3 regions of the Janthinobacterium sp. genome follow, and region 2 is predicted to be linked to each of the others. Evidence: predicted binding sites of a transcription regulator. Region 2 holds the regulator's gene; each other region holds the start of a gene.
What was found. Region 2 encodes FNR, which switches genes on or off when oxygen is low (the NO sensors DNR and NnrR bind a similar motif). Its sites were predicted from a motif close to TTGATNNNNATCAA; they were not measured.
Positions count from the first base shown of each region.

Region 1 (4,154 bases), on a different contig from region 2:
TCTGGGCCGGCGTGCCGAACGCAGCCTGGAACAGACGGCGCTCGTAAGCGACGCCATCGGTCAGGGTGGTTTCAAACGCGCGGTTGACGCAATCCTTGATCATCATGGCTACCGAGGTCGGCATGGCGGCAATGGTTTTGGCGGCCGCCAGGGTTTCTTCCAGCAACTTGTCGGCCGGTACCACACGTGACACCAGGCCGATGCGCTCGGCTTCCTGTGCATCGATGGTGCGCGCCGTCAGCAGCAGATCCATGGCCTTGGCCTTGCCGATCGCGCGCGGCAGGCGCTGGGTGCCGCCCGCGCCTGGCGTGACGCCAACCTTGATTTCCGGCTGTCCGAATTTGGCGCTGTCGGCGGCGATCAGGAAATCGCACATCATGGCCAGCTCGCAGCCGCCACCCAGTGCATAGCCGGCCACCGCGCCGACCACTGGTTTACGCACACGCAGGATATGCTCCCAGTTGCGGCTGATATAGCCTTGCGTAAAGGTATCGGGATAGGTGTAGTCGGCCATGGCTGCAATGTCGGCGCCGGCGGCAAACGCTTTTTCGCTGCCGGTCAGCACGATGCAGCCGATGTTGTCGTCGGCATCGAACTTGAGCAGCGCGTCGCCCAGCTCGTTCATCATGCGTTCGTTCAGGGCATTCAGGGCCTTGGGACGGTTCAGGCGTATCAGCGCGACTTTATCCTGGATTTCGATGATCAGGTCTTCGTATTGCATATTGTCTCCTCTCGATAAACGGTGACAACGATTGTAGCGGCTAATGACTGCGCTACCACGGCCCCACTGTTATTATTATCAACCTGCTACCCACCTCGACGTGTGCCGTATTTTCTCTTCTTTTTTCCAGTCTGCTATCAAGCGCCTGCGCGGTGACGGTTCCGCCGCCACCGTCAATTTCCGCCGCCTGTGGTTCAGCAATGGCCTCAATTGCTTCGGTGCCCAGATCACCTCGCTGGCCCTGCCGCTGTGCGCGGTGTTGCTGCTGCATGCGACGCCGGAACAGATGGGCATCCTGGTGGCATTGCAGGCGCTGCCGTTTGCCCTGTTCGGCCTGCCGGTCGGCGTGCTGCTGGACCGGCGCAGCAAGCATCCGATCATGCTGTTCAGCGAAAGCATGTCGGGCCTGGCGCTGGCCAGCGTGGCGGTGGCGTACTGGTGCGGCGTGCTGTCGATGCCGTGGCTGTATATAGTCGGTTTTATTATCGGCACCGGCTTCGTGGTCGGCGGCGGCGCCGAGCAGGTATTCCTGACCTTCCTGGTCGGACGCGACGGGCTGATCGATGCACAATCGAAATTTGCCGCCACGGAATCGGCCTCGCGCCTGATCGGGCCGGGCATGGCTGGCGTGCTGGTGCAGACGTTGTCGGCGCCGGTCGCAATCCTGTGCACGGCCTGCGGCTATGTGATTTCGGTATTCAATCTGCGCGCCATGAGCGTGCGCGATCCACGTCCCGCGCCATCGCACAACCATCCCTTGCGCGATATCGCCGACGGCCTGCTGTTTGTCTGGCGCGAGCCGCTGCTGCGCGCGCTGGCCTGGGGCGCCGGCGTCTGGCATTTCCTGTTTTACGCCAGCATGGCGCTGACGGTATTGTTCGCCACGCATGATTTGGGCATGAGTCCTGGCGTGCTGGGCATGGCGCAGATGCTCGGCGGCGCCGGCGTGCTGGTCAGCGCGATAGTGGTGAAACCGTTGACGCGCCGCTATGGCGCCGGGCGCGTGATCCTGATCGGCCTGGCTTCGACCTCGCTATGCTTCGCGCTGACGCCAGCCATTCCTGCCCATCTGTTCGGCAGCGCCACGGCCAGTGCCGCCGCGTATGCGGTGCTGATGTTTTTTTTCGATTGCGGCGTGATGCTGTTCTTTATTCCCTACCTGGGCTTGCGGCAGAAGGTCACGCCCGACGCCATGCTGGGACGCATGACCTCGACCATGCGCTTCCTGACGGTGGCGACCGCGCCGCTGGGCGCGCTGGCGGCCGGCTGGGTGGCGGAACACTTTGGCGTGCGCACGGGCCTGGCCTGCATCGCGGGCGGCAGCATCGCGCTGACGATCGCCATGGTGTGGGGCACGCCGCTGCGTGGCGTGCGCACCTGAAGCGGAGAACAGGCATACACTGGACGAAATTGCTTTGCAGACATTATTGCAGACGAAGCCAGATGGATTTGATTTACATCAAGGATTTACCCCAGGTATATCCATAAGCTCAACCATTTCCAAGGAGCACATTATGTTCAAGACGATACTTTTCCCTACCGACGGCTCGCCTTTGTCAGACCAGGCCGCCAATACCGCCATCGCCTTTGCCCAGCTGAACCAGGCCAAGCTGGTGGCCGTCAGCGTGGTACAGCCGTTTCCGTTTTCACCGATGGCCGATGGCGGCATCGTGCTCGACGCCAGCCTGTACGAACAGCAGATGAATGAATCGGCGCAGCGCGCGATCGAGAAAATCGGCGAGGCCGCGCGCGCCGCCGGCGTCGCCTTCGAAGGCGTGGTCGCCGTGTCGCCGAGCCCGCACGAAGAAATCGTCAATACGGCGCAAGCGTATCAGTGCGACATCATCCTGATGGCCTCGCATGGCCGCAAGGGTCTGAACAAACTGTTCGTGGGCAGCGAAACACAAAAAGTGCTGGCGCATACCCACCTGCCCGTCATGGTCCTGCGTTAAGCACGACCGTCAACATTACTGCGGCTGCTTCGGCAGCAGCAGCCACACCATGCCGCTCTGCTTCATGCGGCCTGCGTTCTCGGCCGCTTCCGCGCCAAAGCCAAAGAAATAATCGACGCGGATCGGCCCGCGGATGGCGCCGCCCGTATCTTGCGCCATCACCAGGCGCTGCATCGGGATATCGCTGTTCGCCTGCGTGGTCGACAGGAACACGGGCACGCCCAGCGGCACATAGCGCGAGTCGATGGCGACCGAGCGCTGCGGTGTCAGCGGCACGCCCAGCGCGCCTTTCGGCCCTACTTTCGGGTCCGGCAGGCGCTCTTCCTTGAAGAATACATAGCTGGGGTTGGCGTTGAACAGCTCGTCCTTGCGCGTCGGGTGGCCGGCGATCCAGGCCTTGATGCCCTGCGCCGACGCCTGGCTCATGGTCAGCTCACCCTTGTCGACCAGGTAGCGGCCGATCGACTGGTACGGATGACCGTTCTGGTCCGCATAGGCCACCCGCACGGTTTCCTGGGTGTCGGTCAGCTGCACGCGGCCGCTGCCCTGCACTTGCAGGAAAAATGCTTCCACTTCGTCGTCGACCCACATCAGCTCCTTGCCCGTCACTGACGTGGCGCGCTCGATATCGGCGCGGGTGGCATACGGCACCACCTTCTTGCCCACCAGCTTGCCGCGCAGGCGCATGTTTTTCAGTTCCGGATACACGCTGGCAAGGTCCACCGTCACCAGGTCGTCCGGCACCTTGTACAGCGGCGTCTGGTATGGGCCGCCACGCTTGCGCGCGCCGTGCAGCAGCGGCTCGTAGTAGCCGGTGACCAGGCCGGAATTGGTGCCATCGGCGGCGACTATCTGGTTCGGCACGAAAAACGCTTCGAAGAACTGGCGGATCGCCTTGTCGCTGTCGGCATTGACCTGGCGCGCAATCGTGCACGACTCTTTCCAGTCGGGCCGCTTGACCAGCACGCCGCACGAGGCCATGAAGGCAGGCCAGGCGGCGCGCATGTCGTCGCGGCCCCAGCCCGGCAGGGCGGCGAAACTGACCGGCGTGAAAACAGGTGCCTGCACATCTTTGGCATCCTTGGCCTCGGGCGCCGCCGGCTTGGCGGGCACGGGATTGACGACCGATGGCGTGATGGCGGGCGGTTTGGCCGGCGTCAGGGGGACACTGGGCGTGGTGGTACAGGCCGACAAGGCCAGCGCGACGGCGCCGCATGAAACGAGTAGACTGAAGCGTAAAGACATAGGAGAGCGTATGTGGATCTTGGTAATGGAAGCAATGGTGGCGTTTTTCCTGCTGGCGTTCATCGTCTGGTGGACCATGTATTCGGGCAAGAAGCCCACGCCGCCGGCGCAGAAACAGGTGGCGGCCGAGAAGGACGCCACCGAAAAACTGAAATAGGGAAATGCGCGTAGTTTAGTGCAGCGTGCGCGGCAGCGACAACACGAACTCGGGAATCTGCGCTTCGAACTGGTGGCCG
Region 1 is NZ_DAMAGB010000026.1:71,142-75,295, reverse strand. It holds gene RTQ46_RS15525 (enoyl-CoA hydratase) at 1-721, opposite strand, end outside; gene RTQ46_RS15520 (MFS transporter) at 765-2,102, shown strand; gene RTQ46_RS15515 (universal stress protein) at 2,236-2,673, shown strand; gene RTQ46_RS15510 (murein transglycosylase A) at 2,689-3,918, opposite strand; gene RTQ46_RS15505 (hypothetical protein) at 3,929-4,075, shown strand; gene apaG (Co2+/Mg2+ efflux protein ApaG) at 4,091-4,154, opposite strand, start outside.
Region 1: the regulator FNR is predicted to act here: its motif matches at 2,171-2,184, upstream of RTQ46_RS15515 (universal stress protein).

Region 2 (4,154 bases):
TTCGTTCGGCTGCGCCAGCGCCTCGAACGGCACGCTGAACCAGAAGCGGCTGCCCTTGCCTTCGCTGCTGGCGACAGCGATATCGCCACCCATCATGTGGATCAGGTGCTTGCTGATTGCCAGGCCCAGGCCGGTACCGCCGAAACGGCGCGTGATGCTTTGATCGCCCTGCGAAAAGGCGGTAAACAATTGTTCCTGCTGCTGCGGCGTCATGCCGATGCCGGTGTCGCGCACTTCGAAGCGCAGCCAGGCCTGGTCGGCGGTTTGCTGGGCCAGGCCGACCGCCACCACCACTTCGCCGCTGGCGGTAAATTTGATGGCGTTGCCGGCCAGGTTGACCAGGATCTGCTGCAGCCGCTGGGCGTCGCCGACGAGGCGGCGCGGCACGTCCGCATCGACCGCGATGGCCAGCTCCAGCTCCTTTTCGCCGGCGTTCATGGTCATGGTGGTGGCCAGCGTGTTCATCACTTCGTCGAGGTCGAATTCGACCGGCGACAGGTCCATGCGGCGCGCCTCGATCTTGGAAAAGTCGAGCACGTCGTTGAGGATGCCCAGCAGCGATTGGCCGGCCACGCGCACCATGGTCAGGTATTTGCGCTGTTCCGTATCGAGCTTGGTATTGCCGAGCAAATACACCATGCCCAGCACGGCGTTCAGCGGCGTGCGGATTTCATGGCTCATGTTGGCGACGAAATCGCTTTTCGCGCGGTTGGCCGCTTCGGCGCGGTCGCGTTCCTGTTCCAGCTCGGCCGCACGCGCCTCGACTTCGTGCTGCAGGCGGTCGCGCTCGCTCATCAGGCTGTTGAAGGCCGCCGTCAGTTCGCCGATCTCGTCGCGCTGCTCTACCGGCAGCGGCGTGAAGCGCTGGCCGTTGTTGCGCAGCGCCAGCAGGGTGTTGCGCAGGCGCACCAGCGGCGACAGCAGGCGCACCGTCACCCAGCCCAGCACCAGCGCCGCCAGCAGCGAGGCGCAGGCGCTCCACAGCACCAGGCGGTACAGCACGCCGTCGAACGGCTCGAACGCATCGTCGATGGGCAAGGAGGCTGCCAGCAGCCAGTTGACCGATTTCAGGCGCTTGAAACTGTTGACGGCCTTCACGCCGCGGCTGTTGCTGCTGACCATGCTGCCTTCGCCACCGCGGGCGATCAGCGCGCTGGTGGTGGGATTGGCGTTGGGCGCGCGCGGCTGCAGCAGCTTGGCCGGGTCCGGGTGCAGCACATACAGCGGCACCTTGCCCTGGGTCAGGATGAAGTAATATCCGTTCTTGCCCACCTTGGCATGGCGCAGGTCGCCCAGCAGGTTATCCTTGTACAGGCGCAGCACGCCGATGATGATGCCGGCCACCTCGCCGTCCTTGCCCAGCACGGGCGCCACCATCTGCACGATCGGCAGGCCGCTGGTCTTGCCCAGCAGCGGCTCGGTGATCATCGGCTGGCGCGTGCGCATGACGGTCTGGAAATACTCGCGGTCGGCCACCTCGATGCCGCTGCGCCCCGGCACTTCGGGCACGTCGCTGACCACCTTGCCGTGTGCATCTAGCACCAGCACGTCGTCGAACAGGGCCAGCATGGCGCGCTGGGTGTAGTAGTCGCGCAGTTGCGCCGGTTGCTCCATCAGCGCGGCCGGCTGGCGGCGCGCCGTTTCGGTGATCACGTCGAGCAGCATGCCGAGCTTGTCGTCGAGTTCTTCGGCCGTGCGGTCGATCATGGCCGTTTGCTGGCTTAACAATACTTTGGTGAAGTCGTCGCGCATGCGCTGCACTTGTACCAGGGTCACCAGGGCGATCATGGCGACCGAGGTCAGGCTGGTCGCCAGCGCGACTTTTGCTTTGATGCCGAGTGGCTTCATAATTTCCTTTGCATGGCAAGCGGCATAGATGCTCTGAGGAATTCTCCTATCAATAGGTCAACTTGGCAAGCGCGGGCTTGTGGTGCTGATGCAATGGAAATACATGAAGAAAGTCATTCATTGGCCGCATTTCGCCGAAATTGGCACACGGGCCCGGCGGATACAGTAAACTTGTTGTTGTATTTTCTTAAAGGTACTCACCATGATACAAGCGCTATTGACCCCAACCCTGCCCACCGTGAACGTGGAAGCGTTGCGTGCGCGCTGCGCCACCTGCAGCATGCACCAGTTGTGTTTGCCGATGGGACTCGATGTGGGCGACATGGATCGCCTCGACCAGATCATCGGACGGCGCCGCAAGGTGGCGCGCGGCGCCTCGCTGTTCCGCATCGGCGATTCGTTCCAGAACCTGTATGCGATCCGTCTCGGCCACTTCAAGACCTACCAGATCAATCCGGGCGGCGAAGAACAGGTGACGGGTTTCCAGATGGCCGGCGAACTGCTGGGCATGGACGCCATCAGCGCCGACCGCCATCATTGCAATGCGGTGGCGCTGGAAGACAGCGAAGTGTGCGAGATCCCGTTTTCCAGCCTGGAGCAATTGCTGGGCAATATGCCGACCCTGCTGCGCCATTTCCACCGCATGATGAGCCAGGAAATCACGCGCGAGCAAAGCGTGATGCTGTTGCTCGGTAATATGCAGGCCACGCAGCGCTTCGCCGCCTTTATCGTCAACCTGGCGTCGCGTTACGAAGCGCGTGGCTATTCGGGCAGCAACTTCCAGCTGCGCATGTCGCGCGAGGAAATCGGCAACTATCTGGGCCTGACCATCGAAAGCGTCAGCCGCCTGCTGTCGAAATTCAAGAAGGAAGGCTGGCTGCGCGTGTCGAACCGCGAGATCGAGATCCTGCAGCCGGCCAAGCTGAAAGCGATTACGGCCGGCACCGACGTCTGCAAATAATCAGAGCTCGCTGTCGGCGCGCAAGGCAATGCTGCGCTGGGCCGGCCAGGTCCAGATGCCCGACAGGCGCCAGACCCGTTTGTTGTCTTCCACCAGCACCTGCCAGCGGCTGCGTTCGAGCATCGGCAGCGAGACGGAAAAATTGCCGTCGGCATCGGGCTGCACCATCAGGCGGATGTCTTTTTCAGGCAGGGTGGCATGCGCCAGGTGCAGCTGCAACGGCTGCAGGTAGGGCTTGCCGAAGCTGTGCACGGCGCCGGTCAGGCGCGATTGCGCCACGTCGTAGGCCAGGCTGGTATCCATCGCCAGGTCGCTGGCGACCGTATCGCGGCGCAGGTCCTGGTTGATCGCCTTGCCCTGCTTGTAGTAGTCGCCCACTACCAGCGCATCGGGTTGCGTGAAGGCGATATAGCCCATGAAGCTGCCGACCACGACAGACAGGCCGGGGCCGATCATCAGCAGCCACGGCCAGCGGTGCTTGTACCAGGGATCGGCGGGAGGTTGCAGTTTGGCGGTTTTGGACATTTGGATCTCCTTGAAGGTCAGACCCTGTGGGACTCGGCGTCCCCGTCTGACCCCAGCTCTTGCTTCCGGGTTAAAACTAACGTTAATTTGACGCACAATTTTTTTGTACCCCAACGGCGCAATGCCAGGGTCGGACCCACAGGGTCCGACCCCGAACATCGACATCACCTCGGCACAATGAATACCGCGCTTTCGCGCACATGCAGGGACGGCTCGTCGAGCGACTGCAGCTCGATCTGGATCTTGTTCGAGCCCTTCTCGCCCACGCCGTGCGGCACGCGCAGGCGCACCGGCCAGCCCAGCGTTTCGGTGGGCTGCAAGGTCACTTCGTCGCGCGTCAGCAAGGTCAAGCCGGGCAGGCCAGAGACCGCAATCTTGAAGTGCTGGCGCTGTTCCGAGGTGTTCATGATCTGCAGACGGTAGACGTTTTCGATCATGCCGTCTTCCACTTCGCGGCCCATCGAACCGCGGTCGCGGATCACGTCCATCTTCAGCGGCGTGCGCAGGAACAGCGAAGTACAGACGGCAATCACGATCAGCGCCAGGATCGAGGTATAGATCAGCACGCGCGGACGCATGGCCCGCTGGCGGATCTGCTTCGCGCTGAAGTTGTTCTCCATCGCATGGTCGGTGCTGTAGCGGATCAGGCCGCGTGGACGCTCGACCTTGTCCATCACGCTGTTGCAGGCGTCGACGCAGGCGGCGCAGCCGATGCATTCATACTGCAGGCCGTTGCGGATGTCGATGCCGGTCGGACAGACCTGCACGCACAGGGTGCAGTCGATGCAGTCGCCCAGGGTTTTTTCCGTCCCTTCCTTGG
Region 2 is NZ_DAMAGB010000009.1:59,590-63,743, forward strand. It holds gene RTQ46_RS08670 (response regulator) at 1-1,848, opposite strand, end outside; gene fnr (fumarate/nitrate reduction transcriptional regulator Fnr) at 2,051-2,809, shown strand; gene RTQ46_RS08680 (FixH family protein) at 2,810-3,334, opposite strand; gene ccoG (cytochrome c oxidase accessory protein CcoG) at 3,499-4,154, opposite strand, start outside.

Region 3 (4,154 bases), on a different contig from region 2:
TCCGCAATATCGAGCCAGTCGCTCAAGCGCAGCTCATGGCGGCGCGAACAGACCGTCTCGCCCAGGTAGACGATATCGATGGCCGTTTCGGCCACCTGCTGGTAGAACTCGAAGACGGTGGCGCGCGGCCAGTAGTAGAGCAAAGGCCCGAGTGACAGTTTCAACATATCCGTTCCATTCTTTTCCAGTTAAAAAACCGTAGCGAGCGGCTCGCGCAGCAGGTTTTCCTATTTCCATGATCTGTGATAAGCGCCCAGGGTGTGCTGCTGGCCCTCGGCCAGCTTGTCCATCGCCGCCATCCAGCCCGGCTTGACCGCATAGCGCTGCTGGCCATCCCGGCAGGCGTCGATGGCGTCACGCCAGACGCGCGTCACCTGGGCCACATAAGCGGGACTGCGCTGGCGTCCTTCGATTTTCACCGCCTTGACGCCCATGACGATCAGCTGCGGCAGCAGCGCCAGCGTGTTCAGGCTGGCCGGCTCCTCGATCGCGTAATACTGCTCGCCCGCGACATCGAAACGGCCCTTGCACAGGGTCGGGTAGCTGGCGTTTTCACCGGCTGCGTAACGGTCGATCAGCACGCCGTTCAGCCGCGATTCCAGGCCCGTTGGCGTTTCCACCCAGCGCACCGCCTTGGCCGGCGAACACACGCCATGCGTATTGGGCGCTTCGCCCGTTGCATACGACGACAGCGCGCAGCGGCCCTCGACCATCACGCACAGGCTGCCGAAACCGAATACTTCGATCTCGACCGGTGTCTTTGCGATCAATTGCTCCACCTGCGCCATCGACAGCACGCGCGGCAGCACGGCGCGCGAGACGCCGAAGTGGTCGTGATAAAAATTGATCGCTTCGTAGTTGGTGGCCGAACCCTGCACAGACAGGTGCAGCCGCAGCTGCGGATGATGCTGGCGCGCATACGCCATCAGGCCCGGATCGGCGACGATAATGGCGTCCAGGCCCGCATCGGCCGCGCGGTCGATGGCGCTGCGCCAGACCGTCCAGTTGTGCGGCTGCGGGTAGGTATTGAGCGCCAGCAGCACCTTGCGGCCATGCTGGCGGGCGTAGCGCACGCCTTCGGCGATCGCCTTTTCGTCGAAATTGAGGCCGGCGAAATTGCGCGCATTGGTGGCGTCGCGAAAGCCGAGGTAGACGGTGTCGGCGCCGTTGTCGACGGCCGCTTTCAGGGCCGGCAGGCTGCCGGCCGGACAGACCAGTTCCAGCGGTCCGGCCACGCGGTGGACGGTGGGGTTTTCAAGCTTCATGGTGGATGGCTTTCTGTATCGGCTCAGGGTCGAGACTATAGCCCCGCGCCATGTGCGCAGTCCTTGACGCAGGTGAAGGAATGCATGCATCGGCACCCCTCCTTGCGCTGTAGAATGCGCCACTGCCATCGTGCCTATTACTGATTATTCGGAACCACTGCCATGACCCGCAAGCCCCTGCTGATACTCCTGCTGATCCTGTTCCTCACCGCGTTGCAGGTGCAGTGGGCCTCGCCCGTCGAAGGCTATGACGCGCAAAGCACGCACATGTTTTCGCCTGAAATACTGGGCATCTATCCGGGCGTGGTGCTGCTGTTTTTGCTGGCCGTGTTTGCGCGCCGCCAGATGCCGCTGCTGCGCCGCAGCGCCATCTGCACGGCGCTGCTGGCCGTGTACTGGCTGCTGGCCAACTACATCACGTTCGACCTGCGCGTGGCCAGCTGGAGCACCTTTTCGCCGGCGGAAATCTGGATCCATGTGCTGCCCGCTTCCGTCATCAGCATCGCTACCTGCGGCGGGGCGTTTTTTGTCACCACGTATATGATACTGAGGGAGACGCGGTGGGACAGGAAGCGTTGAAAACGTTTACCCCTGAAGCAAATTCCGGGGTCGGACCCTCAGGGACTCGGCGTCCCCGTCCGACCCCAGCCTTTTCGCCGTTGGGGTAAAACGCAAATGCCTGCCACCACACTCGAATTTCACCTCGATCAAGTATCCCGCAAACGCCTGCACGCGCCCTTTGACGGCACTACATTTAGTCGATAACCTTCAATAAAACACCGCATGTTGTGGTTATTGGAGGTTTCATGTCAGCTAGCGCACTACCCGTCACGCCGTCGAAAAAACACAGCCAGATCGATGTCGCCTCGTCCATCAACGAATACCTGGAGCGGCGCGACTGGCGCGTCAATGCCAACGCCAACCAGGGCTATTCGCTGGGCGGCCTGATACTCAATGTATCCGGCAAGGTGATCGCCAATTACTGGCTCGACCAGGTGTACCCGCCCGAAGTGGGCGCAGCGCACCGCGAGGCGGCGCTGCATATCCATGACCTCGACATGCTGGCCGGTTACTGCGCCGGCTGGTCGCTGCGCACCCTGCTGCACGAAGGCCTGAACGGCGTGCCGGGCAAGGTCGAATCAAGCCCGCCCAAGCACATGTCGTCGGCCATCGGCCAGATCGTCAACTTCCTCGGCACCCTGCAGAACGAATGGGCCGGCGCGCAGGCCTTCAGTTCCTTCGACACCTATATGGCGCCCTTTGTCCGCAAGGACAAGCTGGCCTATGCGGACGTGCTGCAATCCATGCAGGAGCTGATCTACAACCTCAATGTGCCCTCGCGCTGGGGCACGCAGACGCCGTTTACCAACCTGACCTTCGACTGGGTTTGCCCGGAAGACCTGCGCGGGCAGATTCCCGTGATCGCCGGCGTGGAAATGGACTTTAGCTACGGCGAGCTGCAGCTTGAAATGGACATGATCAACCGCGCGTATATCGAGATCATGATGGCGGGCGACGCCAAGGGGCGCGTGTTCACGTTTCCGATCCCGACCTACAATATCACCGAGGACTTCGACTGGCACAGCGAGAATGCCGGGCGCCTGTTCGAGATGACGGCGCGCTACGGCCTGCCCTACTTCCAGAACTTCATCAATTCGGAACTGAAACCGAACATGATCCGCTCGATGTGCTGCCGGCTGCAGCTGGACCTGCGCGAACTGCTCAAGCGCGGCAATGGCCTGTTCGGTTCGGCCGAGCAGACCGGTTCCCTGGGCGTGGTCACCATCAACTGCGCGCGCCTGGGCTATTTGTGGCGCGGCGATGAGGTGGCCTTGCTGGCGGACCTGGACCGGCTGCTTGAACTGGGCAAGACCAGCCTGGAAATCAAGCGCGCCACCATCGAACAGCTGATGCAGGACGGCCTGTTCCCGTACACCAAACGCTATCTCGGCACCCTGCGCAACCATTTCTCCACGCTGGGCGTCAATGGCATCAACGAGATGATCCGCAATTTCAGCGGCAATGCATACGACATCACCAGCAAGGAGGGCCATGCGCTGGCGATCCGCCTGCTCGACCATGTGCGCGCGCGCATGATCGAATTCCAGGCACAGACGGGCCATATGTACAACCTGGAAGCAACGCCGGCCGAAGGCACGACCTACCGCTTTGCGCGCGAAGACCGCAAGCGCTATCCGGCCATCCTGCAGGCGGGCACCGTGGACAACCCCTACTACACGAATTCGTCGCAGTTGCCGGTCGGCCATACCGACGATCCGTTCGAAGCGCTCGAATTGCAGGATGACCTGCAGCGCAAATACACGGGCGGCACCGTGCTGCACCTGTACATGACGGAGGCGCTGTCGGATGCCAATGCCTGCCGCGAACTGGTGAAGCGGGCGCTGTCGCGCTTTTCGCTGCCGTATATCACCGTCACCCCCACCTTTTCGATCTGCCCGCGCCACGGCTACCTGGCCGGCAAGCATGAATTTTGTCCCACCTGCGACGCGGAACTGATCGCCCGCAAGCAGGCCAACCTTACCGCCATACTGGAGGAAACACCATGAACGCACGACCAGATCTGACACCAGCAATTGAACTCGACGACAGCGAACGCCAGCGCTGCGAAATCTGGACCCGCGTGATGGGCTATCACCGCCCCGTCGCCTCGTTCAATATCGGCAAGCAGGGCGAGTTCCACGAGCGCCGGTATTTCAGTGAAGCGTGCGCGTCGGTCTCCGGGCCGTTGACCTGCCGTTGATGCGCGATGGCCGCTGAACTCAAAGTGGGCGGCGTCACGCCGTTCTCCGCCACCGACTATCCGGGCAAGCTGGCCGCCGTGGTGTTCGTGCAGGGCTGCCCGTGGCGCTGCGGCTACTGCCACAATCC
Region 3 is NZ_DAMAGB010000036.1:65,281-69,434, forward strand. It holds gene RTQ46_RS18840 (U32 family peptidase) at 1-167, opposite strand, end outside; gene RTQ46_RS18845 (peptidase U32 family protein) at 228-1,265, opposite strand; gene RTQ46_RS18850 (hypothetical protein) at 1,428-1,844, shown strand; gene RTQ46_RS18855 (ribonucleoside triphosphate reductase) at 2,072-3,832, shown strand; gene nrdD (anaerobic ribonucleoside-triphosphate reductase) at 3,829-4,026, shown strand; gene RTQ46_RS18865 (anaerobic ribonucleoside-triphosphate reductase activating protein) at 4,033-4,154, shown strand, end outside.
Region 3: the regulator FNR is predicted to act here: its motif matches at 1,963-1,976, upstream of RTQ46_RS18855 (ribonucleoside triphosphate reductase).